Regions from separate parts of the Desemzia sp. FAM 23989 genome, predicted to be linked through region 1. Evidence: riboswitches for the same ligand, from Rfam matches in the RefSeq annotation. Region 1 holds a riboswitch; each other region holds the start of a gene.
The links. Region 1 has a riboswitch for thiamine pyrophosphate ahead of thiM (hydroxyethylthiazole kinase). Riboswitches for the same ligand answer to the same signal wherever they lie in the genome.

Region 1 (10,767 bases):
AAAATGATTGCTCTGCCTTTAGCAGGTGCACTAGTTGCCTTGTTATTTGCGCCTAAGTCTGGGAAAGAATTACGTTCGGATATTAAGGATAAATTTACCGACGTTAAAGATACTGGAATGGAAAAAGGGCAAGAATGGAAAGAAGTAGGAGTAGAAAAAGCACAGGAATGGAAAGAGGTCGGCGAAGAGAAAGCTCAGGACTTAAAAGAAAAATATTCTGACGAAATGGAAGCTCCGCATGGAAACGTTCATGGGACATCAGCAGAACCTAATGAAGATCAAACGATTCCTGCAGATAAGTTGGATGAAACTCTCAACGATTTAGATTATGATTCTGAAAAAGATCTATTAGATGAGAACCAATAAAAATAAACAAAAAGATGGAGTCAAGAAAAATTCTTGACTCCATCTTTTTGTTTATTTTACTTTAATCACGATTTTTCCTCTTGTATGACCTGTTTCACTTTGTTCATGTGCTTTACGTACCCCTTCTTCTGTAAAAGGGTAAGTTTGACTGACTATGGCTTTGATTTTTCCACTGGTAAGTAAATCAGCTAAGGTTTGCAGGCGTTCGCTTGTGGGGGTCATACTGAAAATAATTCCTATCATCCCTAATTTTTTTAATGTAGTTTCATCCGGTTCTTGTACTAAGGAAACTAAGCGCCCGCCTTTTTTTAGAACAGTGAAACTTTTTTCTTGAGTTTTGCCTCCTAAAGGGTCTAGTACGAGATCGACATCACTGACTGCTTTTTCAAAATCCTCTTTGTTGTAATCAATGAAATAGTCCACGCCTAGAGAAGTAAGGAATGCTTTGTTTTTCTCACTGGCTGTCGAAATAACGTAAGCTTTGTAATGTTTAGCAATTTGTATAGCCAATGAGCCTACTCCGCCAGCCCCTGCGTGAATCAAGACTTTTTCATTATCCCTTAATTGTCCTTTATCTATTAAAGCTTCCCAAGCGGTTTGTCCAGCTAATGGAATTGCAGCTGCTTCCACAAAAGAGAGTTTATCAGGGATTTTAATCGTTACTTCGGCGCGAGATCGGGCATATTCAGCGTAAGTTTTGGATGCATTAGCAAATACACGATCACCTGGCTTTACATTCGTGACATTTGTACCAATTTCACTTACGATACCAGCGACATCACCACCAAGCACCATAGGAAGTTTGCCGCCCATTTTACCGGAACGTCTTTTGCAATCAACGGGGTTAATGGAGAAAGCATGAACTTCAATTAATACCTGATCATCTTTGATAGAAGGCTTCTCCATTTCCATCTCTCTTAATTGATCAGCTGACCCAAATTCTTTAATCGCGATAGTTTTCATAAAAAGGTACTCCTCTCTCTGATTGGTTCTCTAGTTATGATTACTTTAACACTGCTATCTTAAGACCACAAATAATGAGGCTTTTATACTTTAAAAGAGAACGATAAGCGGTGTATTAAAGACAGTAAAGTGATTGATTAAATTTATTATCTATAGTAAACTTATAAGTAATTAAATGTTTTGCAGGGGGACATAATCGTGTTGAGAAGGTTAAAACCTGACCCTTTGAACCTGTTAGTTAACACTAACGTAGGGAGCACAATCGTACATATGTATTCTAACGACTATATTCGTACTGAGCTCTCCAATTTTATTTGGGGAGCTTTTTCTTTTGTAAAACGCTTAATTGCGGGGGGACACAGTCGTGTTGAGAAGGTAAAACCTGACCCTTTGAACCTGTTAGTTCATACTGACGTAGGGAGCAAATAGTGAGTTTCTTATACACTTTTTTGGCTTCTGCATATTTGTAGAGCCTTTTTTTGTGCTCACGTTCTATAAAGGAGGATTGAGATCAGCCTATTTGAATAAGCTAGAGAAACCAAGGAAAGGGTGTAATAAATGTTATCAAGAGTCAAACAAACAGCTCCTTTAGTCCATTGTATCACTAATTATGTGGTGGCAAATTTTATGGCTAATGGATTACTTGCTATCGGAGCTTCTCCTATTATGGCGGATGAAGTGAATGAGGTTGCTGATGTCGTGACAGCTGCTCAAGGAGTATTGATCAATATCGGTACCGTAAATGACCGCACTATCCAAACGATGTTGGTAGCTGGAAAAAAAGCAAATGAGTTAGGAGTTCCTGTTGTACTGGATCCTGTAGGAATCGGTATTTCAAGCTATCGAAAACAAGTGGTGCAACAACTTTTAAAAAGAATGCAGGTTGATTTGATCCGCTGCAATGCAGGAGAACTAGCCGCAATTGCAGGTAAAGAATGGCATCAAAAAGGAGTGGACAGCGGCATAGGGGCGATGCCTGTTTCCAAAGTAGCGCGAGAAATTGCCTTGAAGTATCGCTGTCAAGTCATCGTCACAGGAGAAACCGATTATTTAACGGATGGTCAAGAAGAGCGATACGTGTCTGGAGGCAACGAAATTGCTACACGTATTACAGGTATGGGGTGTTTATTAAGCGCTGTTTGTACAGCTTCGCTTGCGAGTGGAAAAGAAGCCTCATTCAATCAATTAGCTACCACTCTACAAGCGTATAAACAAGCTGCTGAACAGAGTGGAAATGAAGTGGGGACATTCGCTGTACAATTTATGAATGCTCTGCAAAAGATAGCGGAGGCAGGACAATGATTGCATTAACGATTGCAGGATCAGATTCAGGCGGGGGAGCTGGGATTCAAGCAGATCTAAAAACATTTCAAGAGTTAGGGGTATTTGGGACCACAGCCATTACAGCATTAACAGATCAAAATACACTGGGTGTACATGATATTTATGAAGTACCGCCATATTTTGTGCAACAACAGATCCAAACTGTACTAGATGATTTTTCAGTAAAAGCTATCAAAACGGGGATGTTGTTTTCAGTTGAAATAATTGATGGGGTAGCTGAAATCCTAAAAAAACAAAATATACCGCTTATCGTTGATCCGGTGATGATTGCAAAAGGCGGAGCAAAGCTATTGCAAGAATCAGCAGCAAAAACTTTAATAGAAAAGCTGTTTCCCTATACCACCATTTGCACCCCAAACATCCCAGAAGCAGAAGTGCTGACAGGTATTCGTATTAAAAATACGAAAGATATAGAAAAAGCAGCACAACAACTGTTGCGAATGGGTATTCAATGTGTTGTCATCAAAGGTGGACATTTAGAAGAAGAACAGGCAATTGATAGAGTATACACTTGCGAGCAGTCTTTTCAATTGACCACCAATCGTGTGAAAACAAAAGATACACATGGGACAGGCTGTACATTTTCTGCTGCTTTAACAGCCAATATAGCGAAAGGACTATCCATGCAAGAAGCGATCGTTGAAGCGAAAAAATTTATTCAACTAGCTGTTTCTACACCGCTTTATATTGGTCACGGTCATGGGCCGACGAACCACTTTGCTTACAAATGCAACCAAGGAATATGTGAGGTAGAAGTAAATGGATAGAAGTATTTTAACTATTTATTTTGTCATGGGTACAGTGAATTGCAAAAAAGACCCATTGAAAACACTCGAAGAAGCTTTGCAGGCAGGGATAACCTGTTTTCAGTTACGCGAGAAAGGAAAAGGAGCGTTGACTGGTTCAGCCTATGTAGATTTTGCCAAAGCATGTCAAAGATTGTGTGCAATGTACCAAGTACCTTTTATTGTCAATGACGATGTTGAGCTTGCTATACAATTAAATGCTGATGGTATACACGTGGGACAAGATGATTTAGCCTTGACAGCCTTTCGGAAGAGAGTAAAAGGAAACCTTGTAGGTGTTTCAGTCCATAATGTTGAAGAAATGGAACAGGCTATAGTTAATGGAGCAGATTACGTTGGAATTGGCCCAATCTATCCAACACAGTCTAAAAAAGATGCTGCCTCCCCAGTAGGATTGAACTGCATACGTACGATACGAAAACAGTTTGGTACTTTTCCAATAGTAGGTATTGGTGGTATCACGGAAGAAAATGCAGCTGGAATTCGTGCTTCGGGAGCAGATGGGGTGTCCGTCATATCTGCTATCTGTGGCAGTGAAGACCTAAAACAGACAGTAGAAAAGTTGCAAAAAAGCAGCTGATGCAAAAATATTTTTCTTGTGCAGTAGGATTAAAAGGATGAACAAACTGGAAGCAGTAAATAAGAAATGCTAAAATGACATTGATTGAAGAAAGGGGGAAGAACAATGGAGTTTGAAAAAGGGGATAATCGCTTTTATAAAAATGACGAAAGTGGAAAAATGATTGCAGAAATTACCTATATACCTTCCGGTGAAGATAAAGTACTGGTTGATCATACATTTGTTGACCCAAGTTTAAGAGGGCAAGGCGTTGCTGAACAATTAGTAGATCGTACAGTCCAAGAAATGGAAACAGAAGGTAAAAAAATGGTTGCTGTGTGTCCGTATGTAGTAAGTTTATTTGAACGGAAATCTGATAAATATCAAGATATTATAGCGAAATAAAGATGAGCTAGGCTCTAAAATCGATCTTTTTAGTAATAGTCTAAAACGAGATCGATTTTAGAGTTTTTGTGTTAAACATTCAAAAAACAAAGCAGTAATGAATAACTATTAAAAAAAAATTAAAAAAGATGCAAAAAAGGCTTTATTCTCTTTACATTATAGAAAATATTTTATATAATTCATTTTGTGCTTATCACTCAAATGCTTATCAGGCCCGTTGGTCAAGCGGTTAAGACACTGCCCTTTCACGGCGGTAACACGGGTTCGAATCCCGTACGGGTCATCCTAACCAAGTTTAATAATTATACCGTTCGCCGGCTTAGCTCAGTTGGTAGAGCATCGCACTCGTAACGCGGAGGTCACAGGTTCAAATCCTGCAGCCGGCATAACACGAAAAAAGACAGGTCTATCAAAAGTTTTAAACTTTTGATAGACCTGTCTTTTTTTTATTTGATTCTGATTAAATAATCTAAATCCAGTTCAAATGAATAGAAGATACTTGCGTTTTATTGTCTCCGTTTCTAAACGAATAGACAAGTTAATTGATTAGAATGAACAAGTAGAGTAATGTTTGCTATGATGAAACCTTTAATCAGAGGCAGTAAAAAATTCAAGAGGTGATGAAAATGGTTTTCGACTACGATCTTGACTTCGATCATATAAACTTTCGCGAGCAGCCAGAATTGTATAGAGTGGGAAGAGGAGAGCAAGGTGTGCTGCTGGTAGAGCCTTACAAGAGCGAGATACTTCCGCAGTGGCGGTTTAAGACTCCCAAACTCGCTAAAGAATCGTCTGAAAAAATTTACCAGATGTACTTAGATTATAAAAAAGCTGAGGATTTTGTTGGAATGGACATGGCCAGAAAATTTCTTCAGATGGGATATACACGATCAAGGCGTTACGCAAATTATAAAGGTGGAAGGAAATACAATGAAGATGGCGAAATAAAAGAAAGAACGATTGACGAAGAAAAAGCAGAGTCAGCTGCAATATTTGAGGAGAAATGGAAAACCGTCAGAGAAGATGCGGATTATCTCCAGATGAAGAAAAAACATCAGAAAAAATATGGCTGAAAACGCAGGAATCATTCAGAAAAATAGAGAAAGAGTAGAATTTTTTAGCTTATATAAGTAAAAGGTTCAGCAAATAATTGTTTTCAGGGCCTTTTCTGTAGAATAAAAATACATTTTATGTATTAAATGTTCGATGCACACCTCTACCTAAAAAAAATTCTGTCCGTTCATTCTCTCCTAAATTTCGTTATACATTATATTTTCTTCTAAAAAACAAGCAACTGTTTGATGCAAAAGAAAGATTGGTTCCTTACTAATGAAAGCGATAACTATTAGAACACGGATATAAAAATGTGAGTTAGATTAGTTTTATTGGTTGACTTTCTCATTTAATACGGTTAAAGTAGGTTTACTTTAATAAAAGACAAGGAGTGTTACGAATGATGCAGCAAAAAAATGAATCTGTGTGCCCAACATGTAACACTCATACTGTCTTATTAATTTTATTGATTTAGCCCAGGATTCTAACTATTCAATTAGTTGAGTCCTCATTTGCGTTTTACGAGGGCTTAACGAGATTTAAGCCCTTCATTGCGAAGGGCTTTTTATTTTTTAAGAGAGGAGGAACTATACGGGTTATGTAACGCAGCTAAGAATAAAGGTGACTAACTAACTTTCGGAGGTGTCGGATGAAAAAGTATTTACTAAAACGTTTTATGATTGGATTTATTGTATTGTTCTTTATCACTTTTCTGTCTTACATGATTATCAATCTTTCACCAGGTGATCCCGCAACCTTATATGTGGGACAAGATGCAACAGAAGCACAAATCAATCAGGTTCGTGAAAGTTTAGGGTTGAATAAGCCGTTGTTGATTCGGTATGCCAATTGGGTGAAGAATCTACTTCGTGGAGATTTAGGAATATCTTTTGCGACTCGGCAGCCGGTAGCCAATATCCTTTTAGAAAGAATCGGACCAACGGTGTTGCTAATGGGAGTTTCGCTCTTAACGGCTTATCTGGTGGCGATACCTTTAGGAATCTATAGTGCCGTAAAGCAGAAGTCATGGGTCGATTACTTCATTACGGGCACCTCATTTTTAGGGATTTCTATTCCCAACTTTTTCTTAGGGTTATTTCTCATTTATGTGTTCGCCGTCCAATTAAAATGGTTGCCTACTGGAGGCATGCAAATGTTGGGATCAGATGGAGGATTTGTAGAACGAGCTCGGCACATGGTGCTGCCAGTTATCGTTATCGCCACTACGATATCGGCCAATATGATTCGTTATGTTCGCTCAAGCATGATCGATATTTTTGATGAGAATTATTTACGGACCGCTAAAGCCAAAGGATTAAAACCGCGTCAGATTATTTTTAAACACGGTATCCGAAATGCATTTGTTCCCATCATTACGATCATTGGAACCGATATCCCGATGTTGATTGGAGGGGCCATTGTCACGGAGCAAATCTTCCAGTGGCCTGGACTTGGAGCATTAACGATTTCTTCCATCCAATCACGAGACTACACTGTTTTGATGGCTATTACATTACTTTCCGCTGTTACAGTGCTGGCAGCTAATATGTTGATGGACATCTTGTATGCTTTAGCAGATCCAAGAATTCGATTCAGTAAAGATTAGTGAGGAGGAAAAGCATGGCTTCAGCAAATACAGATTTTAAACTGGTTTATCCAAATGGCGACGTATCAGGTGTTGAAAAGCAGCCTTTTGGTACACAAAAGCATGAAAGCAACAGCAAGGTCGTATTCAATCGATTTATCAAACATAAACCAGCCCTTATTGGTTCGATGGTTTTTCTGATATTGATTTTGACAGCTGTTTTTGCACCGGTAATCGCACAATATGACCCGACGTTGATTACACCAGATTTCGAAGCAAAACCCAGTATGGATTATTGGCTAGGAACGGATGAAGTTGGAAGAGATGTATTCAGCCGTCTCATTTACGGTTCTCGAATGTCCTTATTTGTCGGAATCAGCTCAGTAGCGTTGTATACCATTATTGGAACGACTTTAGGACTGATTGCCGGTTATTTTGGCGGTTGGATCGATGAGGTAGTCATGCGGACAACAGAAATTTTTCAATCTTTTCCAACATTCATGGTGATCTTAGTACTCGTCAGTATCATTGGCCCTGGAGTAGGTACGATTACGGTAGTGTTGGGTTGTCTGAACTGGACAAGTCTTTGCCGCTTAGTGCGTGGGAATGTGTTAGCGATCAAAAATAGTGAATACATCCAAGCCGCAATTTCGGTAGGGCATTCGACACCTTATATCCTATTTCGAGAGATTTTACCAAATGTGCTCTCCGGTATTTTTGTGAATGCTACATTTGGAATTGCCAGTGCGATACTGACCGAATCTTCACTCAGCTTCTTAGGGATGGGGATCCAGCCACCCATTGCAAGTTGGGGAAATATCTTATCTCAAGCTCAGTCCTTAACGGTTTTATCGAGTCAGCCTTGGTTATGGATGCCAGCTGGATTTTTGATTTTACTCGCAGTCCTCTCAATCAACTTTATTGGTGACGGCTTGCGTGATGCCTTTGACGGGACAATTACTTAAAAATGGGGGAAACAAGTATGAATCGAAAAATAGTTAGTTTTATAGCAGCTGCAGTCATATTGATACTGGCTGCCTGTGGCAACACTACTGCAGAAGAAACAAGCTCTGCTAATTCAGAAACAGACAAAGAGGCGTTGTATATCGGGGTAACAAATGGGATGGGAAATCTTAGCCCGATCAATGCGAGCAGTGTATCCACCAGATGGGTGCAGCGATTCTACTTTGATACCTTATTGGAAATGACAAATCCGTTAGAATTTGAACCTAAATTAGCAGAATCATTCGAAACTACAGACAATCAAACCTATACGATCAAACTGAATCCAGAGGCTGCATGGACAGACGGTACACCGATTACAGCAGATGATGTGGTCTTTACCTTTAATTTGTTTGCCAATCCAGAAGTCCAAACGACAGGATTGTACTTGTCTTCATTAGAAGGAGTGGATAGTTCGGGTAAATTAGAAAATGGCCATGAGATCCCAAATCTGGTTGTTGTAGATGACCAGACGGTGACCTTTAAAACAAAATCTCCTATGGATCCAAATTATGTCAAAGAAATGATCGGAACGAACATTTTCGTGCAGCCAAAACATGTCTTGGAAAGTATTCCCGTCAATGAATTGGAAGGCTCTGAAGCTTTTGCTTCCCCAACAGTCACTAGTGGTCCGTATCAATTTAAGGAATATGTCCAAGATTCTTATCTTGAACTAGCTGCTAATGACACGTATTACCGTGGTACTCCAAATATCCCGTCTATCTTCATTCGCGTGATGACCGGAACGAACTTGACCACTGAGCTGCAAACAGGTGGTGTAACGATGAATTCAAGTGGTGGAATTGGAGAGGTCTCTATTTCAGACATTGAGACAGTAGAAAATGTTGAAGGACTGGCAGTTACTACACAACCAGCTTGGACCAATCAATTTATCTATTTCAATACCGACAAATTTGACCAGAATATTCGTTTGGCGATGTCATATGCCGTGAATCGAGATACGATTGTCGATAATTTGCTGCAAGGTAATGGAGAAGTCACAAATGGACCTTACACTTCCGCAAGTCCATATATGAATGAAGATTTAGCCCCAATTGCCTATGATCCAGACAAAGCAGAAGAGTACATTGCTCAATCCGATTATGACATGAACGAACCAATTGAGATCATGGTTCCAACTGGAAATAAAGTCCGCGAGCAGTCAGCTAATTTGATCGAACAAGATTTGGAAGCTGTTGGATTTATTGTGGAACAAATTACCTATGATTTCCCGACTACTCTTGAAAAAGCAAGAGCTGGAGAGTATGACCTTTATTTAGGTGGAATTGCTGTCCCCATTGATCCAGACATGACCACTTATTTTGGTTCAGCAGGCAGCTCTAACCATCCATCTATCCAGAATGAAGAAATCGACAACCTATTGGAACAAGGAAATTCTGAAACCGACAGCACGAAACGAAAAGAAATTTACAATGAGTTGCAAGTCGTCTTACAAGAACAAGCACCGATTCTGCCGCTTTATTCCCAAAGCGACATTGTGATCCAGAATGAGTCGTTAACCGGCGGCATCAAAGAATATTGGGGCGGTTCACTGTACGACATTCAAGACTGGACACTAAACTAATCAGACAAAAGGAGCAGATAAGAATGAAACAATCACAAGTAATAGGAACGATCGAAAAAGCTAAAGAAATGGCTTCACAACGGGAAACAGAATTTTACGATTACTTGCGCATCGAATCGGTTTCCACGCAACACCGACAAATTCCTGAAACTGTTGCGTATGTAAAAGGATTGATTGAACGAACTGGTGGGGAAGTCCAGGTATTTGATGATTTAGGTGGACACCCAGTGATTTACGGATTTTTCCCCGCATCTCCCAATGGGAATAGTGAGCGTACGCTATTGTTCTACAACCATTACGATGTGCAGCCACCAGAACCTTTAGAAGAATGGTACACAGAACCTTTCGAGCCTACTGTAAAAGATGGCCTACTCTATGCACGAGGAGTTTCAGACAATAAAGCCAATTTTATGGCACGACTAAATGCTTTATCGATCTTGCACGAAACAGGTGACTTATCTTGTAATGTGAAATTTTTATTAGAAGGGGAAGAAGAGATTGGAAGCCCTCATTTGGGACCTTATATAGAAAAATACGCAGAGCTCTTTCAAGCAGATGCGTGCATTTGGGAAGCAGGTTCAAAAGATAAATACGAAAATTATGTTGTGAGTGCAGGAATGAAAGGTATCGCATACTTTGATTTAGAAGTGACTACCGCCGCCATTGATATCCATTCTTCTATGGCGGCAATTATTGACAATCCTGCTTGGCGTTTGGTCCATGCGTTGGAATCCATGAAAAATGAGCACAATGAAATTGTAGTAGAAGGATTTTATGATGGCATACCGGCATTATCCAAACAAGATAAAGAAGCTGCAGCAGCACAACCCTTTGATCCAGCTGAAGTGAAAGAACAGTATGGAGTGACAGGGAAATTCATCACTGAAGGAACTGACATCAGTCCAACGGAAGCATTGGCTTTTTATCCTACGATGACTATTTGTGGATTCAACAGCGGGTATACGGGTCATGGCATCAAAACCGTTCTCCCTAAAACGGCCAAAGCCAAATTGGATTGTCGTTTAGTACCTGGTCAAGAACCAGAACACATTTATAATTGCATATGTCATCATTTAGAAACTCACGGTTATCAAGATAT
Region 2 (10,767 bases), on a different contig from region 1:
CCATCATTGAATTAGAAAAACCTCTACAAAACGGCGAAAAGAAGAAAGTGGTAGAAATGTTTTTAAAGTTTTTAGAACCGATTGATGTGAATCTTTATCGGTATTTGGAGGCTGGCCAGGAGTAAGTCTAGGTTAGTGGGAAAATGTGAAACTATCTTTTATTTAAGATAATCTTTTAATGTTAATTTTTCAATTAATACTTGAATTGTAGTTATTCACTATGATTTACAATATAAAGTCTCGTATAGTTTCCCATGCAGAACAGTTCAAGAAAGTCTGAATTGACTTTATAACAAGAAGTAGTAGTTCATTTTAATGTAATATAATTATTGGTTACTTAATACAAACAGAATCAAGGAGCTAAACTATATGAACTATACGAAGAAACAACACTATATTTCAAGGTATATTCTAAAGAGGTTTCTAAATCAAAATGAAAAAATAGATGCGGTATTGCTACAATCCTCTCCAAAAAGAATACAGGCTTCAATTGACAATGTTTTTTCTGAAAAAGATTTTTATGAGACAAAAGATAAGAGTGGTAATTACATTAATCGAAATCATACTGAGAATAAATTCGCTGACATGGAATCTGAACTTGCTAAATGGGTTAATAAGTTTATTTCTATTTTAGATAGTAATGATAGAAATAAAATACTTAAAGAAGCAACTGCGTCAGGAGAATATGAAAACTTTACAGTATGGTTAATGTTACATTTGATATTAGTTTTAATTAGATTGCCTAAAATTAAGCAAATTGCTTTTAAAAGTGATATTCCTTTTGAAATGCAACAAGTGTTTTATAATGCACTTATTTGGGGTGATCACGAAGCTAAACACTTAGCTAAATCTTTTTATGAAGATAACGATCTAAACCAAATAGAAAAAATATTTGATGAGGACAATAATACTGGAGCAATAACAACTCTAATGAATTATATAATAAATAATCATTATATAGAAACATATGAGGTCCCTGAAGATAAAAAATTATATTTATCTGATAATCCAGTTATTATAAATGACATCACTAGTATCGATTACTTTTTGCCATTATCACCTCAGTATGCCATTGCTCTAAAAAAAATTCCAGGTGATAAATCTTTTAAATTCCATTATGCTCCTTTTATTATGAAAGACTCAATGGTAGACAATGTGAACAAAGTTTTTATAAAAAATGCTTCAAATTTTGTAGTTGTTCAAAATATGACCAAATATGATGAACAGTTTATTACTGATTGTATTTCAAATTAACCTGAACAGCTATGTAATACAGAGTGGAGAATATCTTGTGTAAATGATAAAATTCATCTGAAGCAGGATTTTTCTGGTATACCAATCACGACACATACCTTGCACAGCAAATTTTCTCGTTTCGTTAATTTTTTCCTTAACGATCTGATGTCAAATTCCATTTAACTTACACCTTTACATCGATTTTGTTTAACATACCATTTCAAGCGCTTCATTGATTGACATGGCAATAGATTCGATTTTTAGACACAAAAAAGAACAGCTTATATACTGACCGCAAAAATCTAGCATTTTGGGGTCAGTATACAGCTATTCTTTTTTTGACTAAATTATTTGTTAAAAATCTTCGGACCTTTGCGCATGTTTTTCATATCATTCTTTGGATCGGTCGTTTGCTTAGACTTCCCGCCGCCTGCTTGTTTCTTTTTGATCAACTCTAACATTTTTTCTTTTGAATTCATTTTCCCACCACCTCATTGGTGTAACACTAAATACTCTCAGTGAGATAAGAGGAGCGGCAACTACATGAATGGAGATTTTTGAAAATGACTAACTCATTCTAAAAATTGTACTATTCTACATTCAACATGATTTCCCATATCCTTTGCCCAACTTCACAATATCCGGTTTACATTCTTCCCTAAATCATACAGGATAAACCGCGATGTGACAACATATTTTCATTTACAGAACAGATAAATTGTCTAAGAAATGTCAGTAATGTCGCTCAAAAACAGCATACACTTTTTATATTTCAAATGTAATCCCTGTAACTGCCATTAAGGATATTGGGAGTACATTCTGTTATAGTAAGGAAAAGAGCCACTAGTTTTTTATTGTTTACTAACTGTTGGTTTGGTACATTTTCTCACTATACGGAGTGTTGTTATGTTTACATTAGGCAGAAAAATCGATTTGCGTTATAAACCTAATCTCATAATCGTACTCGCTGCATTGGTAGTAGTTGCGGCAGGGTGGCTAATGTTTGGGGAGTTCTCCTTAGGAATCTCACTAGGCGGAGGATTCTTTTTGACCTGGGTATTCTCTAGAGAATTGGATCCGGCACATGACTATTCCGCCTACTTAGCGGCTGTTTTGTCTCTTTCGATGCTAGTTGATTTTGAAAGCATCGGCTTCCTTAATGCCTTGTGGCTGGTGCTTCACATGAGAGCAGTAAATGGCATCACAGGCAAAAGTCTGACACTTTTTGATGTTCTCGCCTTATTGGGTCTCACTGTTTTTCTCTCTTTAAATGATGAGAACAGTATCTATTTACTTCTCTTTGTTTTAGCTATGATTTTTATCCGACAAACGAGAGCAAAAACGAAAATGCCAGCGATAGCTGGTTTCCTTGCTCTCATATTGTTTACCATCCAAAGTACTTTGATGGACGCTTTATCTCTAAATCAAATAGACTACTCTAACCTTTTTAACTTGCTCATGATAGTAGTGCCTTGTTTGTCTTTGATTCCATTTTGGTTTTTATCCCGCATCAAAAGTGAAGATGATAAAGGGAATCGTGTCGCTCGATCTAAAGTGTTTGCCAGCCAACTGTTGTACATTGTAGCGGTGCTGCTTTTCTTTTTCTTCAGCGACATCTCTTTTAGCGATCAGATGATTTATTTGTCTGCTAATATCGGAGTCGTCCTTCATTTTCTTATCCTTAAGTCTAAAATTAAATAACGTTAAACCAGCGCCCATGCGATTAATCAGACGCATGGGTGCTGGTTTCTTAAGTTAATGAAATTATTTGATAACCAGTCCCGTTAGAAATCTAAATCATCATCTTCCTGTTTAGGTTCTTTTTTAAACAGCAACGATACTAAACTGCCTATCAAAAGGACCACTATCGCTGCAAAAATAAACTTCGCTAAGAAGAAAACCATGTTATCACCTACTCGTTAGTATCTACAATGGCTTGACCAGTTTGTACTTCAACCCAGCCATGTTCCAAGCGAGCTTCTACTTCTTTTAATTTGATCAATTCTTCAGAAATGGATTCTGATAATTTTTTATTGGCTTCCGCCTCGGCTTCTGCAGCTTTTGTTTTGGCTGTATCAGCTTCTAAGAGAGCTTTTTCTTTTTCTTGACCCGCTTTGATGATCTCATCAATTGATTTTTGTATTTCCGCATCAACATCCGAAACTCCAAAAACCACGTCTTCTACTAAGAATCCTTTAGGCTCAACTGCTTTAGTGGTTCTTCGTCAAATAGGGTTGATGAGAAAATTTTACACAGACTAGGCAACTTGCTTAGTCTGTTTTTCTTTCTCCGGTAAATATAAGCGCGTCATTAATAAAATCCGATTACGGAAGTTGTGTAATTTCGGTAACCGAACGCCGTTCGTTTTAGGTCTTTAATTTTATTATTGATTCCTTCAATAGGACCATTTGTTAAATGGGGGTATTGAAACGTATTCTGGACAAGTCTGAGGTATTTTCTCAACGTTCTGAGTACCCGTTGCAATCCTCTTGAAATGGGTTTGATTTTTGCTTGGTTGAGAACATATGTAAAGAGTTCCCTCTGATTATTTGTTAAAGCGTAACGCAAATTTTGAACGACAGTATATGTTTCTTTTAAAGTTTCATTTAACGACATTAAGTAATCCACAATAGATTGCGTATTGGTTAAGTAATCGAAAAGTTTAAACTTAGCATACTTGGAAGAAGTTAACAGGGTTTCAGATTTTAAAGGCAGTTTCCAGTATCTTTTATATTTATTATAAAGACGGCCGTCTTTATAGCGGTATTCATTCATGGGGGTTACTCTGCATTTATTTAGCTTTCTGTTTAAAGCCTGAACGATAAGAAAGCGATCAAAAATAGTCGCTGCATTGGGAAAGAGAGCAGGAATTAATTGGATGTAAGGTTCGTACATATCAATTGTTACCGTCTTTACCTTTTTTCGGACAGGTAATGAGAACCGTTGGAAATAACGCAATAACTCACCTTTTTGTCTATTCGCTACAACATCTACAACCCTATGGGTCAGCGCATCACAATAAATAAAACTCATCGAAAATTTAACCGAGTTGACACTTTTAAATTCATCAAAATTGAGGTGATCCGGCAAAGAAGAAACCGGTCGAATTTTTAGTTTTTCAGCCGTTTGAGTGATGACGCGATGCACCGTATTCCAAGATACCGAATGTTCTTCAGCAATCATTTTCACAGATTTTATTTTCGTTGCTTGATCGGCGATGTGTTGCTTGACACGAGTAGAGACAAAGCAGTCTTGATCGACAATAGCTGTTTGAGCAGTATAAGCAGAGAGGCATTTTTTACAGAAGAAACGTTGTTTCTTTAACATTAAGTAGGCCGGTAGGCCAGACACATGCATTAACGTTAGACGCGATGTTCTAGTGCCATTTTTTACAATAGAATAGTGCTCGTTTTTAGTCCCACATCCAGGATATCTTTCTGGGATATAGGATAACTGAGCATGATAAAACAACGAGCGTCGATCTTTATACATCTTTTCTTCAACGGTTTCTCCATCAAAATAAATATTTTTGTCTTTTAATTGCAGTGTATTTGCGATAAACTGTTGCATATGGACGTATCTCCTTTAATTTGGTTTGGCGATTAAATTATATCGGAGATACGTTCTTTTTTCATTACATACGAAAAAATACGGTTGGTGGAAAAATTATCCATCAACCGTATTTATTATAGAACCAAAAAAAATAAACTGTTATAACAAGGTTTTTGACTCATTTTTGAGAAACTATGAATTATTCAGGTTTAATTAAATTATAGGAGTCTGAGGTATACCAACCCGATTAACGTCATGAGTGGAAGCGTAATGAGAAAAACAACATCATACCACTTCACTTTAGTTTGAATGTAATGGGTCCGTTCTTCAGAAAAACCTTTTGCATGCATTGCCATTGCTAATGCATCAGACCAACGTATAGACCGAATGAGGAGTCCAATCATGGGTCTATAATCAAATTTCCTCAATTTAATTTGTCTAACTTGATAAGCTAGTTTTGCTTGTGAATAATTTTCCCTCATTGAAGGGATTAGATAAACAGATGCCAAAACACCATAAGATAGACTGTTCGATAACTTTCCTTGCTGAACCATACTAGCAATTAACTCATTTGGATAGATAGTCAATGCTGTTAATAAACCAAGTACTGCGAAAGAAAAGATACGTGTCCCTAATCGTAGCCCATTTAAAAATGTAGCATCTTCCACAACAAAACGTGTTGACTGCGCGGATAGACTAATGTCAGTACCGCCAGTATGACTAAACTGCCATCCTGTAATGAAGAAAGCAAATGATAAGAAAAGAGCTGGAAGAATGATTTTTAATGCTTGCCTTAATTGAACTCTTTTACTAGTAAATAGAAGTAAGAGAACAATCACAATTATAAAAGTATTGAGGCGCCAGTCTGGTGAGAACATTAAGAGTAAACTGGTGACTAAAACAGTGATTAGTTTTATAAATGGGTTAATGCAATCAATCATAGGACACCTCAATTAACTCTTGGTTTTCTAGTAAATAACCACGGTCAGCATAGTGCTTTACTAAGTCATGATCGTGACTGGTGAAGATGATGGACGTTCCATTTTGCCTGAGTTCATTTAAATTATTCATAATTTCGAGTGCATTTTGTTTATCTTGACCGTAGGTTGGTTCATCAACTAGTAGCAGTCTCTGTCCTTTAATTAACATACAAAGTACTGCTAATCGGCGTTGTTGACCCTGACTTAAAAGCCATGGTGAAGTAGAAGCTTGATCTTCTAAGTTATGTCGCTTCAAGAGATTAGTGATTAATTTTGTAGTTTCTTCTTCAGTCTTTTCAGGATAAACAGCTTGCACTCCAATATTCAATTCGTCAAAACATGAAGTTGTTAAAAATTGAAGAGAAGGATCTTGAAAAACAACTCCAATTTGAGAAAGCCAATCTTTCCTATTCTTAGAATCAAACTTTAAATCTTTCATATGCATAGTCCCGTCAAAAGGATATTCCCCCAGAATCGTCTGAAAAATAGTTGATTTACCGGATCCACTTTTTCCTTGTAATGCAATTAATTCTCCTGGATAAATCTTCATGTTGCAGTTTTTTACTAAAATGCGGTAAGGATGCCACATTTTTTTCAGCCACTTTGTTTTATATTCTCCTAGTTTAATCGTTATATTTTCGATTTGAAAAATAGGCTCCAAGTTATTTGATACTTCTGCTCGTTGCAGAGGTTTTTCTAGTTCTGATAATAACCCTTCTTGTTCAAGTAGGAGTTGATCGTTAGTAGAAAGTGGATTAAGTGAGATATTTGTCTCTAGAAGTTGCCCCACTCGACTTAATACCATCATTCGGTCAACGAATTGCCACCTATCAAGACGGTGATCGATGACTAGAATGATTTTATTTTGTTTTTTTAGTTCTAAAATTGTTTCTTGAAGTTCGTTTGCTTTTTGATCATCCAAGTTAGAAAATGGTTCATCTAATATATAGACGAGTGGATCAATGATTTCCAAACATGAAAAGTTTGATCGCTGTAATTCTCCACCAGACATGGCATCAAAAGAACGTTCAAGCAATTCGGTAACACCTGTTTTCTTTGCGTGTTCTTTAACCATTTCATCCATTAATGAAGGATCAAAACCTTTGTTCTCTAAGCAAAAAATTAATTCTTGATAGAGATTTTCCATAGCAAATGCTAGTCGGGCATTCTGAAATGATGCAGATATATACCTCATAGATTCCTGATTGTCCATAGATAATAGGTCTTGTCCAGAAACAGAAATTGTGCCGGATTTTAATGTGCCGCCACTTTCAGGATAATATCCTGTTAGAACACCTGCTAGTGTACTTTTTCCTGATCCGCTTGCACCCGCTAGAAGCACAATTTCTCCAGGATTGATTGAAAAACTTATATCCAAAAAGTGTACGCTATCTTCTAGATTGAATTCTAATTGCTCAACAACAAGTCCATGATTATTTCCCTTTTTCATGACTGACACCATAAGATTTCAATAGCCCCGTATTGTCCAAAGCAATACAAATTTTATGCGCAATAAACCCAGTAAAAATAAGTGAACTTACTAAACGAATAACAAAGATAGCGATAACGATAGAAATTTCAAGTGAAGCATAATCGTTTCTGAATGCAGTCCAGATAAAACTGAAAATGGTAGCCAAAACGGCACCTACCATTGAATTTCTCATATTATAGCGACGGTATTTCGTAAACATATAAGGCAATTCAACACCTAAACCTTGAATAAAGGCACTGACTATAACAATGGGACCAAAAACATTTCCCAAAACAACTTCTATAACAGCAGCAAATATTTCAGTAATAATACCCACGCTTGGCCGTCTAAGAACGTAAAGAGCAACAACAGGTGCCATAAACCATATCCCGTAAAAAGGTTCATATCCTAAAATACCAATACCTGCTGGAGTGAGAGCAGTTGTTAGAGCAGCTCCTAAATACAATGCAATTAAATAAACAATTCCAAATGCGACAGAGATTAATCCCATAAAAATAAAGTCTCTTAATTTCAATGGCTCTTTATTCATAATGATTCCCCCTCAGGTAAGTTACAGAGTAAAGAGGCTTCTATAATATAATGGCTAACATCTTTGCCTGTTCTTTCTGCGACATATTCTAAATAATCAAAGACATCATGTACTTCACCTTTTAAGTAAGTCGTGTAATGGCCACTTCCAGCATAAACACCTCGGTCAATCCCATTGTTAACCACTTCTTCAATAAGTGACATATAGTTATCAGTGCCCATTGGATACAGCGAAAATTTACCAACAACTGGGAAGGATCTTTTGCGGCTGTTGCGGTCATTGATACGTCTATCATCATAATCAAGTGTGTAGTCTGCATCGTGATCTCCCGGGCAACCTTTCGAGATAGTCATATGAAGACTCATATGTACATCATCATGATATGCTTGAGAAAATACCGCTCGAACGCCGTCAAATACAGCCGATTCTCTACCACGGTAAACCGTTGAAGTGGGATCAGTTTCACTCCACACCATAGAAGTGTCTACATTTTCAAGTGAAGAGAGGATAATGTCGACAAAGTTATCAGACATCGGGGCTAAGTTGAATCTAATTCCCGCAATTCCTTCTTTTGAACCAGGAACACCTACTGCGCAACTGCCGTATGAGACATATTCTTTTTTTGACAAAATAAAAACTCCTTTTCCAGTTAATAATCCAGAAAAAGAGTATAGTAAAAATTATAATCTTCCTACGCAACAATAAAGTTGATCAGGTTCACGAATCTGCTTCTAGCACTCTCAGCCTCCTTTAAAAGGCTCTCCGGATTAAATAACTATTTAATTTTGTTAATTCAGTATACTTGAAAAGAAAATCGATGGCAAGCTAAACATTTTTATTATTTTAGAATTTATCGTTCGAACGTGATAATGTCCTAAGTAGGTCGAAGCATAAAATGTCCCAAAATGATAAAATAAAATCATGAAAAGGATAATACTAACGATGAATGAAGATAAGAAATATAAAGTAATAAAAGCTGTGGCAGAAAAAAGAAAGGAAAAAAAGAGAGCTTGTGTTGTGAAACAAGAATCCCTTTTCCCTTTTTGCAACAAGTCCTTAAAAATTCAAATCATCATCTTCCTGTTTAGGATCTTTTTTAAACAGCAAAGACAATAAGTTTCCTATTAAAATGACCACTATCGCTGCAAAAATAAGTTTACCTAAGAAGAAAATCATTTTTATCACCTACTCGTTAGTATCAACAATTGCCTGACCCGTTTGTACTTCAACCCAACCATGTTCTAAACGTGCTTCTACTTCTTTTAACTTGATCAATTCTTCAGAAATGGATTCAGATAATTTTTTATTGGCTTCCGCCTCTGCTTCTGCTGCTTTTACTTTTTGGTAAGCTAAACTGTCTGCTTTTGTTTTGGCTGTATCGGCTTCCAAGAGAGCTTTTTCTTTTTCTTGACCCGCTTTGATGATCTCATCAATGGATTTTTGCGTTTCCGCATCAACATCTGGAACTCCAAAAGCAACGTCTTCTACCAAGAATCCTTTAGGTTCAACTGCTTTAGTGAAATCTTCTAAAATCGATTGCTGAACTTCTGTTGATTTTGATCCCGTTACATCCAACAAGCTATATCTAGCAACGACACTACGCGATGATTTCAGCAATTGTGCCTTCAACCAGTTAGCTTCAATATCTTCTACGCTGATGCTCCCAAATTCTTTAAACACATCGGAAACTTTTTTCGAATCGACTTTGTAAGCATATGTAATCGATACATGGGTAGCTTTTCCATCTTCCGTAGCCAAATTCAACTTCTCTGCTTTAACCGTCTGTAAGCGAATAGGATACTGAGTTACTTTATCCAATCCGACAAATTTAACCCCTTGGCTTAGCGTTTGATCTCTCACTCCGCCGTTCATTGAATAACGAACCCCTACATAACCATTTTCGATTTTTTCAAAAAACACTAAAAATCCACCTACCAATAAGATAATGACTAAAAGACCAATCATTAACCCTTTGATTTTTTTGATGCTGTTCTTATCGTATATTTTTTCGTTCAATTCTATGTCCTCTTTTCTTTTTTTAACTAAATAATTTTCTTAATAACAAATACTTTTCCTTACTCTCTTACAACAAACCACCCCGTGTAACTATTTACTGCAATACACAAAAAGAAATACACAGGCTTTTCTGCTGTAAGCCTATGTATTCTTTTCGGCATACTTTTTCTTTTACGAGTTGACTCTATTTACCTTACTCTTCTCATAAAAAATCATCTTAATCATTATACCAAAGAAATGAAGAAAAACGGTGGATTCTTTAGATATCTAAGCTTAATTATAGCAATTAATTTAATTACCGCGATTCTGGAAAGCCATTTTTATACAAATCTAGTTCTTTCACAAGTGTTTGCTTCCTAAATCAGAATTAAAGGAATAATGTATATAGCCTTTGACATCTACATCACTCCCAATTCCTATTGGATTAATTTCATGCTCTTTGATCATAGAGTTGTTGAGACCTGAATTTTTTCAACTCTGCTGCTTAGAATCAAAAAAGCGGTTAAACTTAACATGCCTTGTACATTAGGCCTGTCTAGTTTGATTCCGCGACTTTTAAAAAGTTCTTCATCGTCTCCATCCCTCTCACTTGAATTCTTTTTAGATAAATGAAATGAAATGAATGAATTACATTAAAATCGCTTAAAGGTATCTTTTTCAATATTCCTTTATTGAGTTCCTCTTCAACAGCCATCTGATAAATAAAACTGATCCCTAAATTTTTTTCGACTAATTTTTTAGTTGCACCAATGCTCCCAATCATCATAACTTTCGAAAAGCTGTCTAAGTGGATCCCTTTGCTTTTTATAGCTGTTTCGAAAATCAGGCGTGATCCCGATCCTTCTTCACGGACTAGAAGAGGTGTAGTAAATAAGTCGTTAATGCTCTGTTCTTGTTTCCATAAAGAACTTTTTTCTGAACAGACAGCGATAAACGGTTCTTCAGCGATTTTCTGGAATTCA
Region 3 (10,767 bases), on a different contig from region 1:
TATTCGCTCACTTTGAAGCTGTAGCCAAAAGTACCGCATTACCAATCATGATCTACAATGTTCCAGGCAGAACCAGTGTGTCGATAGATCCAGAAACGACTATTCGTTTATCTGGCATTGATAATGTGATAGGGATCAAAGAATGTGCAGGGTTGGATGCGATGAGCCAAATCATCTCACATACGTCTGAAGACTTTTTGGTTTACACCGGTGAAGATAATTTATCCCTTCCAGCTAAAGCCATTGGAGCCAATGGGGTGGTTTCGGTAGCCAGTCAAGTATTTGGTAAAGAAATGTCCGAGATGTACGACGCTTTAGAAGACGGGCAATTGAAACGAGCGGCTGAACTATCTGCTGAGCTGTTACCAAAAATGGACAGTTTGTTTTCTGTTCCTTCTCCGGCACCCACTAAATGTGTGTTGAATCACAATGGGGTAGCTGTTGGAGGATTGAGATTGCCTTTAGTAGAATGTACGCCTGAAGAAAAAGAAAGTATCTTAGCAATTTGTTATCCATAAAAGTATCAACAATGTAATGAAAGAAAACCAAAGAGGTGAAGTAATGAGTAAAGTTAAAATCATTCCACTTGGTGGCGTGCGTGAAAATGGTAAAAATATGTACGTTGTGGAAGTAGATGAAGAAATTTTTGTTCTGGATTGCGGATTGATGTATCCAGAAACAGAATTATTTGGAATCGATGTTGTCATTCCAAATTTTGATTATTTAGAAGCAAATAAAGATCGTGTTACTGCAGTGTTCTTAACACATGGACATGAAGATTCTATAGGAGCTTTACCTTATTTTCTGCAAAAATTCAATGTGCCGGTATTTGGTACTGAATTAACAATGGCGTTAGCTAAAATGAGTGTCGAAGAAAAAGGACAAGTGGCTCATTTTGATGATTACCATGTAGTCGATGAGCATACCGAAATTGAATTTGGCAACGCAGTAGTGAGTTTCTTTAGAACCACTCACTCTATCCCTGATTCTGTCGGAATCGTTGTTAAAACGGATGAAGGCAGCATTGTCTATACAGGAAACTTTAAGTTTGATCAGAGTGCTAAACCGATGTATAAAACAGATTTAAACCGCATCAGCGATATCGGCAGAAGCAATGTATTGGCACTGTTAAGTGATTCTAGTGAAGCTGAAAGTCCTGTTGAAAATGTGAGTGAATTGAAAGTTGCTGAAGAAGTATTGGATACTTTCCAAAATACAAATGGACGAATCATTGTGGCCGCTGTGGCCAGCAATATTCTAAGAATCCAACAAGTATTGGACGCAGCACATCGTTCCAATCGTAAAATCTTTATTACCGGAAAACATTTGGAAGAGATTGTCGACAAAGCATTAAAATTAGACAAATTGCAATTGCCAAGCGATGAATTGATCGTTTCTGTAAAAGAGATTGAAAAATACGAAGACCAAGAAATCGTTGTACTTGAAACAGGAAGCACCGGCGAACCGATCCAAACCTTACAACGTATGGCAAAAGGCAAGCATCCGCAAGTGAATATCAAAGAAGGCGATCTAGTTTATATCGTGACTAGCCCTTCAAATGAAATGGAAGTTACAGTAGCCACTACTGAAAATATGGTTTACCGTGCTGGTGGAGAAGTAAAACAAATCACCGATAATCTGAAAGCTTCTGGACATGCTACACCGAACGATCTGAAGTTGATGATCAACTTGATCCAACCGAAGTACTTCATTCCTGTAACTGGAGAGTACCGTATGTTGGCAGCTCATGCTGACTTAGCTCATGAAGTAGGGATCTCATATAAAAATATCATTATTCCTGGCAAAGGGGATATCATGGAATATTCTCACAACCGCTTGACGATGTCTGGCCAAGTAGAATCTGGGAATACTATGGTAGACGGTATTGGAATCGGGGATATCGGAAATATTGTCTTGCGTGACCGTAAGCTATTGTCTCAAGATGGGATTCTGATCGCTGTGGTGACAATTAATCGTAAAACAAAAGAAATTACGTCTGGTCCACAAGTCATGACTCGTGGTTTTGTATACGTCAAAGAAAATACGCAATTGATTGAACAAAGCAGCGAAATGGTCCAAAAAGTCGTTGAAGAGAACTTACAGCAAAATGAATTTGAATGGGGAGCTTTGAAGCAAGACATCAGAGACTCATTAAGCAAATTCTTGTTCGATAAGACACGCAGAAGACCGGTTATCTTACCGATCATTATGGAAGTCAGCAATTCAAAACGCAGAAGATAAATTAAGGCATAGGCTAGGACATTTGTCCTAGCCTTATTTAAAACCCTTAATGGGTCGTTCAAAAAGTTTAGAGAGGACAAAATATGAAAACAGACCTTCAAAAAGAGATTTTAAAGCAGACAGAACAGTTTGTCTTTCAGTTATTGAAGAAAGACGCTTCCGGACATGATTGGTGGCATATTCATCGTGTACGTAATCTAGCCTTGCAAATGGCAGCTGAAGAACCCGGGGAAGTAGATGCTTTTATTTGTGAGATGGCTGCATTGCTGCATGATGTCCCAGATGAAAAATTAAATGAGACACCTGAAGCAGGAGAAAAAAAATTAACCGATTGGTTGAATCAGCTATCTTTAACCCACGCCGAAAAAGAGTCTCTTTTATTTATTGTGCTGAACTTGTCCTATAAAGGTGGAACCAATAAAATAGAGATGACTTCTATAGAGGGAAAACTCGTGCAAGATGCAGATCGGTTAGATGCCATTGGAGCAATCGGTATTGCCAGAACAATGGCTTATTCGGGTTCCCGTGGTCGGTTGATTCATGATCCTTCTAAAATGCCGAGAGAAGGGGTATCTTACGAAGAGTATCGATCTGGAGAAGATACAGCGATCATGCATTTTTATGAAAAATTATTAAAGTTGAAAGACACGATGAATACTCAAACAGGAAGATCTTTTGCTGAAAACAGACACCAGTTTATGGAACAGTTTTTGCAAGAATTTTATTTGGAGTGGGATGGGTTGAAGTAATCAGAGTATTGCAAATCAGAGAAATTAAGAACGTTTCAAGAGACATTTATTAGTCCTGTCTGTTATTCTTATACTGAAAAAGAATAATGAAAAAGGCAAGGTGAAGGGCTATGGAAAAGATAATTCTAAGAGAAGCGGTTATAGAAGATGCTCCAAAATTAGAAAATTATGCCATTGATTCAAATTCTTATATTGTTAAGCCAATGGATGCTTTAACCGAGAGTATGCATGAAACTGAAAAACACCCGATTTTGATTTTAAAGGGGCAGGAATTGATTGGTTTTTTTATCCTTCAACTTGGAGTAGGGGTGTCCACTTTTACAGACAATCCAAAAGCAATTCTATTTAGAGCACATTCGATTGATTTGAATTATCAAGGAGAAGGATATGCTAAAAAGTCTTTAGAACTGCTGCCCGACTATGTGCGCTATCATTATCCCATGATCAACGAAATTGTGTTGTCTGTCTCTATAGACAATATCAGCAGTCAAATGCTGTATATTCAATCAGGTTTTTCAAATACTCAACAACGGATCAACATAGGGGACAGTATAGAATTTGTATTAGCTAAAAAGTTAGACTAATCAAATCGTTTCAACCCGGAGAGCAGTATTGACAAGGGTTGAAATATTCGGTATAGTGAATAGGTAAAAACTGAATGAACGTCCATCACAAAGGGGTGCTTTTTTAAGCTGAGATTGAATCGATGATTCTGACCCTTCGAACCTGTTCGTTAGCACGAGCGTAGGAATTGTGACAGAGCACAAAAGTATGTAGTCTAATTACTCAAGTGATCTCCTCCTTTGTTGTTTGGCATTGTTCAAATTATAAAGGAGGTTTTTTTATGCGCAACAAAAAGTTTGGTGTGTGGATAGAAGGGACGATTATAGCTGCTTTAGCCATTGTATTATCGCTTATCCCAACAAATATCGGTCCGTCTTTTACAGTTTCATTAGGGATGGTGCCTCTCACGCTTTATGCGTTTAGGAGAGGTTTTGTTCCAGCAGTTTATGCTGGTTTTTTATGGGGGATCTTGCATTTTGTAATTGGTAATGCCTATATTCTAAGTCCTTTACAAGGATTTATTGAATATTTTATTGCCTTTGCCTTTGCAGGTTTCGGAGGATTATTTGCTGCTAAAATCCATTCGCTCAGTCAAACCGATCAGACGGTTAAATTGAATCTGTATATTGTTCTGGGAACATTTTCCGGTACGATGGCACGGTTCTTCTGGCATTTTGTAGCAGGTTATTATTTCTGGGGCAGCTACGCACCAGAAGGGATGAGTGCTTTATTGTATTCTTTCGTGACACAGATTTTGAGTGGAGTAATCACAGCGGTCGTAGTCAGCATCTTACTGATAGCGATCAAAAAAACAGCCCCACAATTATTTTCATCCGCAACACTTTAATACAAGATCAAAGGACGGGATATTACTATCTCGTCTTTTTTTGAAGCTAAAAAGGGTTGTCGGTCAAAATTATGATTGACTTTTTTTTCGACTAGTACATACTAAATAAGTAATGTTATCCTTTTTAGGAGACTGCATCAACCAACCCATAAGGAAGTGAAGCACATATGACAAAAAATAAAAGTGAAAGAAAGAAATCCCAGTGGAGTACCGTGATTCTTGTAATGGGAGGTTCAGCAATTGTCGGTTTAACAATTGGCTTTGTTGCAGGAGTATTTTTGGAAACTGATGCAATTGAATTAAATTTAAGTCTGTTGTTTATTGGGTTCATAGCTTTTTTTATCAGTTATTTGATACATATTTTACTTCATGAAATGGGTCATTTGGTATTTGGGTTGATGACCGGCTATGCTTATGTTTCTTTCCGAATAGGTTCCTTGACATTTGTCAAAGAAGAAGGAAGTATCCAACAAAAACGAATGAACTTACCTGGTACAGGAGGGCAATGTTTGATGTCCCCTCCTGCATATAACGAGGGTGATTTTCCATTTGTGTTATATAATTTAGGCGGAGTTTTAGTGAATGCAGTGCTTTCTATCGCACTATTTGGGCTAATCTTTAACGGTGTATTTTTTTCACCTGTCTTGACGATAATTTGGAGTGCTTTTGCATTGGCAGGTTTGTTTACAGCAGCAACCAATGGAATTCCGATGAAAATGGGAGGCATACCAAATGATGGCTACAATTTGTATTTGTTGTTAAAAAATCAGAAAAATAAATACGCTTTTTACACCCAACTCAAAATAAATGCTTTGATGACACAAGGAAAACGAGTGAAAGATATTCCGCTAACAACTCTTCAATTAGAAGGAGAAAAAGACTATTCCAATCCTTTAAAAGTCGCCATGTATTTATTGGAATATAACTGGTATATAGATCAGTTGAAATTTGAAGAAGCGAGACTATGCTTAACAGCTTTTGATCCGTATATAGAAGAAATGTCAGTGTTATATAAGAATGAATTAACTTGTGAACGCTTGTTTTTAGAGTTGATTCAAGATGCTGACCCGTTCATAGTGAAGAAATTTTATACCAATGAATTACAGAAATACATTAAAATGACGACTTATTTGCCGAATAAGAAACGGTTAATGATGGCTTATGAAGCTTTCCATCAACGAAATTACTCTAAAGCTATAGAATATTATAATGAATTGCAGAAAACCGCAACTATGTACCCTGTAAAAGGCGAATCAGCTATGGAACGGATGCTGGGAGAGTGGATAAAAGAAAAAATGTCCTTTCTTACTATGGCTGATGAGAAAAAAAGAGTATGATAGCTAAGGTGATGACACGACAAGTCGATATCTATGTGTTCAATGAGTAGTGTTTTTATTTGAAGAATAAGAATGTTGGAAAGAGATGTGAGCTTTAATGAACTACGTTTTTTATTTTATTTCATTGTTATTAACGGTCAATACTGTATTTGCAGCTGTTACAGTGTTTCGAGAAAAGAGAGATATTGCAGCTACTTGGGCGTGGTTGCTGGTATTAAACTTTTTGCCGGGTATAGGATTTATCATTTATTTTTTTATTGGCAAAAAGATCTCCAGAGAAAAGATTTTTGATATACAAGCTCAAGAAAGTATCGGTATGCCAGAGTTGGTGGAAGCTCAGAAACAAATGCTGATCGAAGAAGAAAAATTGTTGTCTAGCCAACAGTCCACTGAGGATTCGAAAGAAATTACCAGTTTGTTTTTGGAAAGCAGCGAATCCATGTTAACAAAAGGAAATGTCGTAGAAATGTTTACAGACGGCAAAGAAAAATTTAAATCGCTGATTCGCGATATTTACAAAGCAGAAAATCATATTCATATGATTTATTACATATTTCATAATGATCAGATAGGAAATATGGTGTTGAAAGCTTTAGAAGATAGAGCAGCAGCAGGCGTAGAAGTCTTGGTCATTTACGATGCATTAGGCTCTCGCGCTTTGAAACTGGCTTCATTTAAAAAATTAAAAGAATTAGGCGGACAAGTCGAGACCTTTTTTGGATCAAAATTGGGCTTGATCAATTTTCGAATTAACTTCCGAAATCATCGCAAAATTGTCGTTATCGATGGAAAAATCGGGTATATCGGCGGCTTTAATGTAGGAGACGAATACTTGGGCAAAGACAAGAAATTCGGCTATTGGCGAGATACTCATTTAAAAATAATCGGAAATGGAGTGCTGGCCTTGCAAAGTAGGTTTATCATGGACTGGAATGCAGCTGTACCTACCAATAAAATAGAATATGAAGAGAGGTATTTTCCTTATATCCAACGAAAAGGGAAAACCAACCTGCAGATCGTATCCAGTGGTCCAGATACAGAGATCCAACAAATAAAAAAAGGGTACATCAAAATGATCAGTATGGCAGATAAAACTGTTTATATCCAAACCCCTTATTTTGTGCCAGATGATGCACTGATTGAAACGTTGCAAATAGCTATTATGTCGGGAATAGATGTTAAAATTATGATTCCCAATAAGCCGGACCATCCTTTTATTTACCAAGCTACGTTATCGTATGCAGCGCAAATGGTAGATGCGGGAGCAGAAGTGTACATCTATGATAATGGATTCCTGCACAGTAAAACGATCGTCATCGACGGAGAAATCTGCTCAGTGGGTACAGCCAACTTTGATATCCGAAGTTTTAAACTGAATTTTGAAGTAAATGCTTTCATGTATGACCCGGCAATAGCCAAGCAACAAGAAGCTTATTTCTTTAAAGATATGGAAAAAAGTTATTTATTTACGAGGGAATTAATCGAAAAACAATCTTCATGGGTCAAATTCAAACAAAGTTTCTCACGTTTATTGTCACCGATTTTATAATAAGTAAAGGCTATCAAAAGGAAGCAGGTTAATCAACTACTTCCTTTTTTTGCATCCTTGTAAATGAAGCAGTTTATTTTGAAAATGTTATGAAAACTTGTGTTTGAGCAGATTATTTGTAATTTCTTTCCATTTATGCAACACTTGTATAAAGTACAATTAAAAATAAAACCTAAAGAGGTGGACTAAATTGATCGAATTTAAGAATGTATCTAAAATATATAAAGACGGCACAAAAGCAGTAGAAAATATAAATTTAACCTTTAATGATGGGGAGTTTATTGTTTTTATTGGAACGAGTGGGAGTGGGAAAACAACTTCTATGCGGATGATCAATCGCATGATCGAACCTAGTAAAGGCCAAATTCTGATTGATGGGGAAGATATCATGAAGAAGGATGCAGTTGAACTGCGTAGAGGAATCGGCTATGTGATTCAACAAATCGGACTTATGCCGCATATGACGGTTTATGAAAACATTACTTTGGTTCCGAAATTGTTGAAATGGCCAGAGGAAAAGAAAAGGGAAAGAGCAGAAAGATTGATCAAACGAGTGGATCTGCCTAAAGAGTTCTTAGATCGTTACCCTAATGAACTTTCTGGAGGGCAACAACAACGGATTGGTGTTATTCGGGCATTAGCTGCTGATCAGGATATTATTCTCATGGATGAACCTTTTGGTGCGTTAGACCCGATCACGAGAGATGCTTTGCAAGAATTGGTCAAGCACCTTCAAGAAGAGATGGGACGCACCGTTGTTTTTGTTACTCACGATATGGACGAAGCATTGCAATTGGCTGACCGTATTGTCATTATGCAGAATGGTCAAGTGGTGCAATTTGACACTCCTGAAAATATTTTAGCCAACCCCGCAAATCAATTTGTTGAAGATTTCCTCGGAGAAGACCGCTTATTGCAAGCTAGACCTTCCATTCAGACTGTTGACCAAATCATGATCAAAAATCCCGTTTCTGTAACTCCAGGGAAATCTTTACAAGATGCTATTCGATTGATGCGCGACCGTAAAGTAGATACCTTATTTGTTACTGATGACTCAGGTGTTTTAAAAGGAATGGTAGGACTGGAAGACATTGACCGTTACCGCAGAACAGCGACCAGTGTTGGTGATGTGATGCAAGGTGAAATCCGCTTTGTCCGTTCGGGCACATTGTTGCGTGATACTGTTCAACGTATGTTGAAAATCGGATTTAAAAATATCCCGGTCGTAGATCAAAAAGGGAAATTGATTGGATTGGTAACAAGAGGTTCTCTTGCAGAAATCGTGTACGACAATATTTGGGGAGATCTGGAAGAAGCAAAAGATATTCCCTTGGGAACTACTCCTGAAATAAGTGGAGAGCAATAGAAAGGACGGGTATGCATGATAGATTTTTTAACTGACAATGGTTCGCAACTTCTATTATTGACATGGGAGCACCTATATATATCCGCTATTGCTTTAGTTTTAGGGATACTTTTAGCTGTACCCATCGGAGTTATACTGACTAGATATAAACGAATCGCAAGTGGATTCATTAGTGCAATCACAGTGTTGCAGACTATACCATCACTGGCTTTATTGGCCTTAATGATTCCATTGTTCGGAATTGGAAAATTCCCAGCTATTATTGCGTTATTTTTGTATTCTTTGATGCCAATATTGAGAAATACGTATATTGGGATGGAAGGAGTAGACAAAGATTTGATCGATGCAGCTAAAGGGATGGGAATGACTAATAGGCAATTGATTTTCTCTGTTGAGTTGCCGCAAGCAGCTCCTGTTATCATGGCTGGCATACGTTTATCTGGTGTGTATGTTATTGCATGGGCTACTTTAGCTTCTTACATTGGCGGAGGCGGTTTAGGCGACTTTATCTTTAACGGCTTAAACTTATATATTCCCGAGTTGATTATTGGTGGAACGATCCCTGTTACCATACTAGCGTTGCTGGTAGATTTTCTTTTAGGAAAAGTAGAAGAAAAAGTCACTCCAGTCAACTTGCGAACTGCGAAATAGGAGGATACAACATGAAATATTTGAAGAAGAAAAAAACGATTGCCTTGTCGCTTTTTAGCGCGTTGGCTTTAGCAGGGTGTTCTCTACCAGGTCTTGGAAGCGGGACATCTGGTGAAGGAATCACAGTAGCTGGTGTAACTTCGACAGAAGGATTGATCATGAGTTATGTAGTTGAGGGAATGGTCGAGCATTATATGGATGATATAGATGTTCAAGTCATCAATAATTTAGGTTCTTCAACAGTAAGTCATCAGGCTTTATTAAATGGAGATGCAAATATTGCTGGTGTTAAATATACTGGGACTTCATTGACGGGAGAATTAGGTCATGCGCCGATCACAGATTCTGAAGAAGCCCTGAAAGTAGTTGTAGAAGGGTTCCAAACGGAATTTGATCAAACGTGGTTCCCTTCATATGGGTTTGCTAACTCATATGCCTTTATGGTGACACAAGAAACAGCTGATGAATATGATTTGGAAACAATCAGTGATTTGGAACCATACGCTCAAGATATGCAGGCTGGTGTGGACAATTCGTGGATCGAACGAGAAGGAGACGGGTACGATGCTTTCTTAGATACTTATGGATTTGACTTTAACAGAGTTTACCCTATGCAAATCGGTTTGGTTTATGATGCTTTGGCCGCTGGGGAAATGGATATCATCTTAGGTTATTCTACAGATGGACGTATTGCCAGTTATGATCTGGTAGTTCTAGAAGACGATTTGAGGTTATTTCCTCCTTACGATGCAAGTCCTGTTGCTACTAATGAGGTATTAGAAAATTATCCCGAATTAGAAGAAATTTTATTGAAACTAGAAGGAACGATCAGTGAAGAACAGATGCAAACAATGAATTATGAAGCAGACAACAATTTAAAAGAGCCGCAAGTAGTTGCGGAAGAATTTTTACAAGACAACAACTATTTTGAAGATACGTCAGTTTCTACGAACGGAGGGGAATAGCATGAATATTACAGACATGAATGTTTTCGAGCAATTGATTTATTATTTCTCTCAAAACGGTGCTTATGTGTGGAGTCAATTTATTCGGCATTTTTTGATGTCGATATATGGCGTTTTATTTGCAGCCATCATTGGTATCCCAATCGGTTTTTGGATTTCCAGACATGGAAATTTAGCTAAATGGGTAATCGGGATAGCCAATGTGCTTCAAACGATCCCTTCCTTAGCTATGCTGTCGATATTGATGTTAGGTTTTGGTTTAGGAGCTACAACCGTAGTCGTGACGATTTTCCTTTATTCTCTACTGCCGATTCTAAAAAATACCTATGCGGGAGTCCGAAGTGTAGATGACAGTTTGCTAGACACTGGAAAAGGTATGGGAATGACAAGAAGGCAAGTCACTACAATGGTAGAATTGCCGTTAGCTTTATCGGTTATCATGGGTGGAATTCGTAATGCCCTTGTAGTTGGTATTGGTATCGGAGCCATAGGAACCTT

Region 2: another riboswitch for thiamine pyrophosphate. It lies ahead of ACEN36_RS10635 (YkoF family thiamine/hydroxymethylpyrimidine-binding protein); the one in region 1 lies ahead of thiM (hydroxyethylthiazole kinase).
Region 3: another riboswitch for thiamine pyrophosphate. It lies ahead of thiT (energy-coupled thiamine transporter ThiT); the one in region 1 lies ahead of thiM (hydroxyethylthiazole kinase).

The regions. Positions count from the first base shown of each region.
Region 1 is NZ_JBGQQT010000002.1:1,228-11,994, forward strand. It holds gene ACEN36_RS01545 (YtxH domain-containing protein) at 1-366, shown strand, start outside; gene ACEN36_RS01550 (NADP-dependent oxidoreductase) at 418-1,329, opposite strand; TPP riboswitch at 1,504-1,602, shown strand; TPP riboswitch at 1,670-1,767, shown strand; gene thiM (hydroxyethylthiazole kinase) at 1,888-2,631, shown strand; gene thiD (bifunctional hydroxymethylpyrimidine kinase/phosphomethylpyrimidine kinase) at 2,628-3,440, shown strand; gene thiE (thiamine phosphate synthase) at 3,433-4,059, shown strand; gene ACEN36_RS01570 (GNAT family N-acetyltransferase) at 4,165-4,443, shown strand; tRNA gene ACEN36_RS01575 (tRNA-Glu) at 4,655-4,726, shown strand; tRNA gene ACEN36_RS01580 (tRNA-Thr) at 4,757-4,829, shown strand; gene ACEN36_RS01585 (DUF4385 domain-containing protein) at 5,070-5,516, shown strand; gene ACEN36_RS01590 (ABC transporter permease) at 6,146-7,102, shown strand; gene opp4C (oligopeptide ABC transporter permease) at 7,117-8,046, shown strand; gene ACEN36_RS01600 (ABC transporter substrate-binding protein) at 8,064-9,668, shown strand; gene ACEN36_RS01605 (M20/M25/M40 family metallo-hydrolase) at 9,692-10,767, shown strand, end outside.
Region 2 is NZ_JBGQQT010000020.1:24,148-34,914, forward strand. It holds gene ACEN36_RS10590 (DUF3427 domain-containing protein) at 1-125, shown strand, start outside; gene ACEN36_RS10595 (DUF4238 domain-containing protein) at 370-1,254, shown strand; gene ACEN36_RS10600 (hypothetical protein) at 1,584-1,715, opposite strand; gene ACEN36_RS10605 (hypothetical protein) at 2,143-2,937, shown strand; gene ACEN36_RS10610 (hypothetical protein) at 3,149-3,412, opposite strand; partial or broken gene ACEN36_RS10615 (ISL3 family transposase) at 3,494-4,806, opposite strand; gene ACEN36_RS10620 (energy-coupling factor transporter transmembrane component T family protein) at 5,007-5,729, opposite strand; gene ACEN36_RS10625 (ABC transporter ATP-binding protein) at 5,722-7,218, opposite strand; gene ACEN36_RS10630 (ECF transporter S component) at 7,202-7,789, opposite strand; gene ACEN36_RS10635 (YkoF family thiamine/hydroxymethylpyrimidine-binding protein) at 7,786-8,322, opposite strand; gene ACEN36_RS10640 (hypothetical protein) at 8,300-8,494, shown strand; TPP riboswitch at 8,461-8,564, opposite strand; gene ACEN36_RS10645 (hypothetical protein) at 8,732-8,905, shown strand; gene ACEN36_RS10650 (SPFH domain-containing protein) at 8,975-9,754, opposite strand; gene ACEN36_RS10655 (LysR substrate-binding domain-containing protein) at 10,341-10,767, opposite strand, start outside.
Region 3 is NZ_JBGQQT010000001.1:281,573-292,339, forward strand. It holds gene dapA (4-hydroxy-tetrahydrodipicolinate synthase) at 1-518, shown strand, start outside; gene ACEN36_RS01280 (ribonuclease J) at 562-2,241, shown strand; gene ACEN36_RS01285 (HD domain-containing protein) at 2,325-2,990, shown strand; gene ACEN36_RS01290 (GNAT family N-acetyltransferase) at 3,101-3,574, shown strand; TPP riboswitch at 3,656-3,758, shown strand; gene thiT (energy-coupled thiamine transporter ThiT) at 3,835-4,401, shown strand; gene ACEN36_RS01300 (hypothetical protein) at 4,569-5,738, shown strand; gene cls (cardiolipin synthase) at 5,836-7,287, shown strand; gene ACEN36_RS01310 (betaine/proline/choline family ABC transporter ATP-binding protein) at 7,478-8,653, shown strand; gene ACEN36_RS01315 (ABC transporter permease) at 8,669-9,304, shown strand; gene ACEN36_RS01320 (osmoprotectant ABC transporter substrate-binding protein) at 9,325-10,269, shown strand; gene ACEN36_RS01325 (ABC transporter permease) at 10,271-10,767, shown strand, end outside.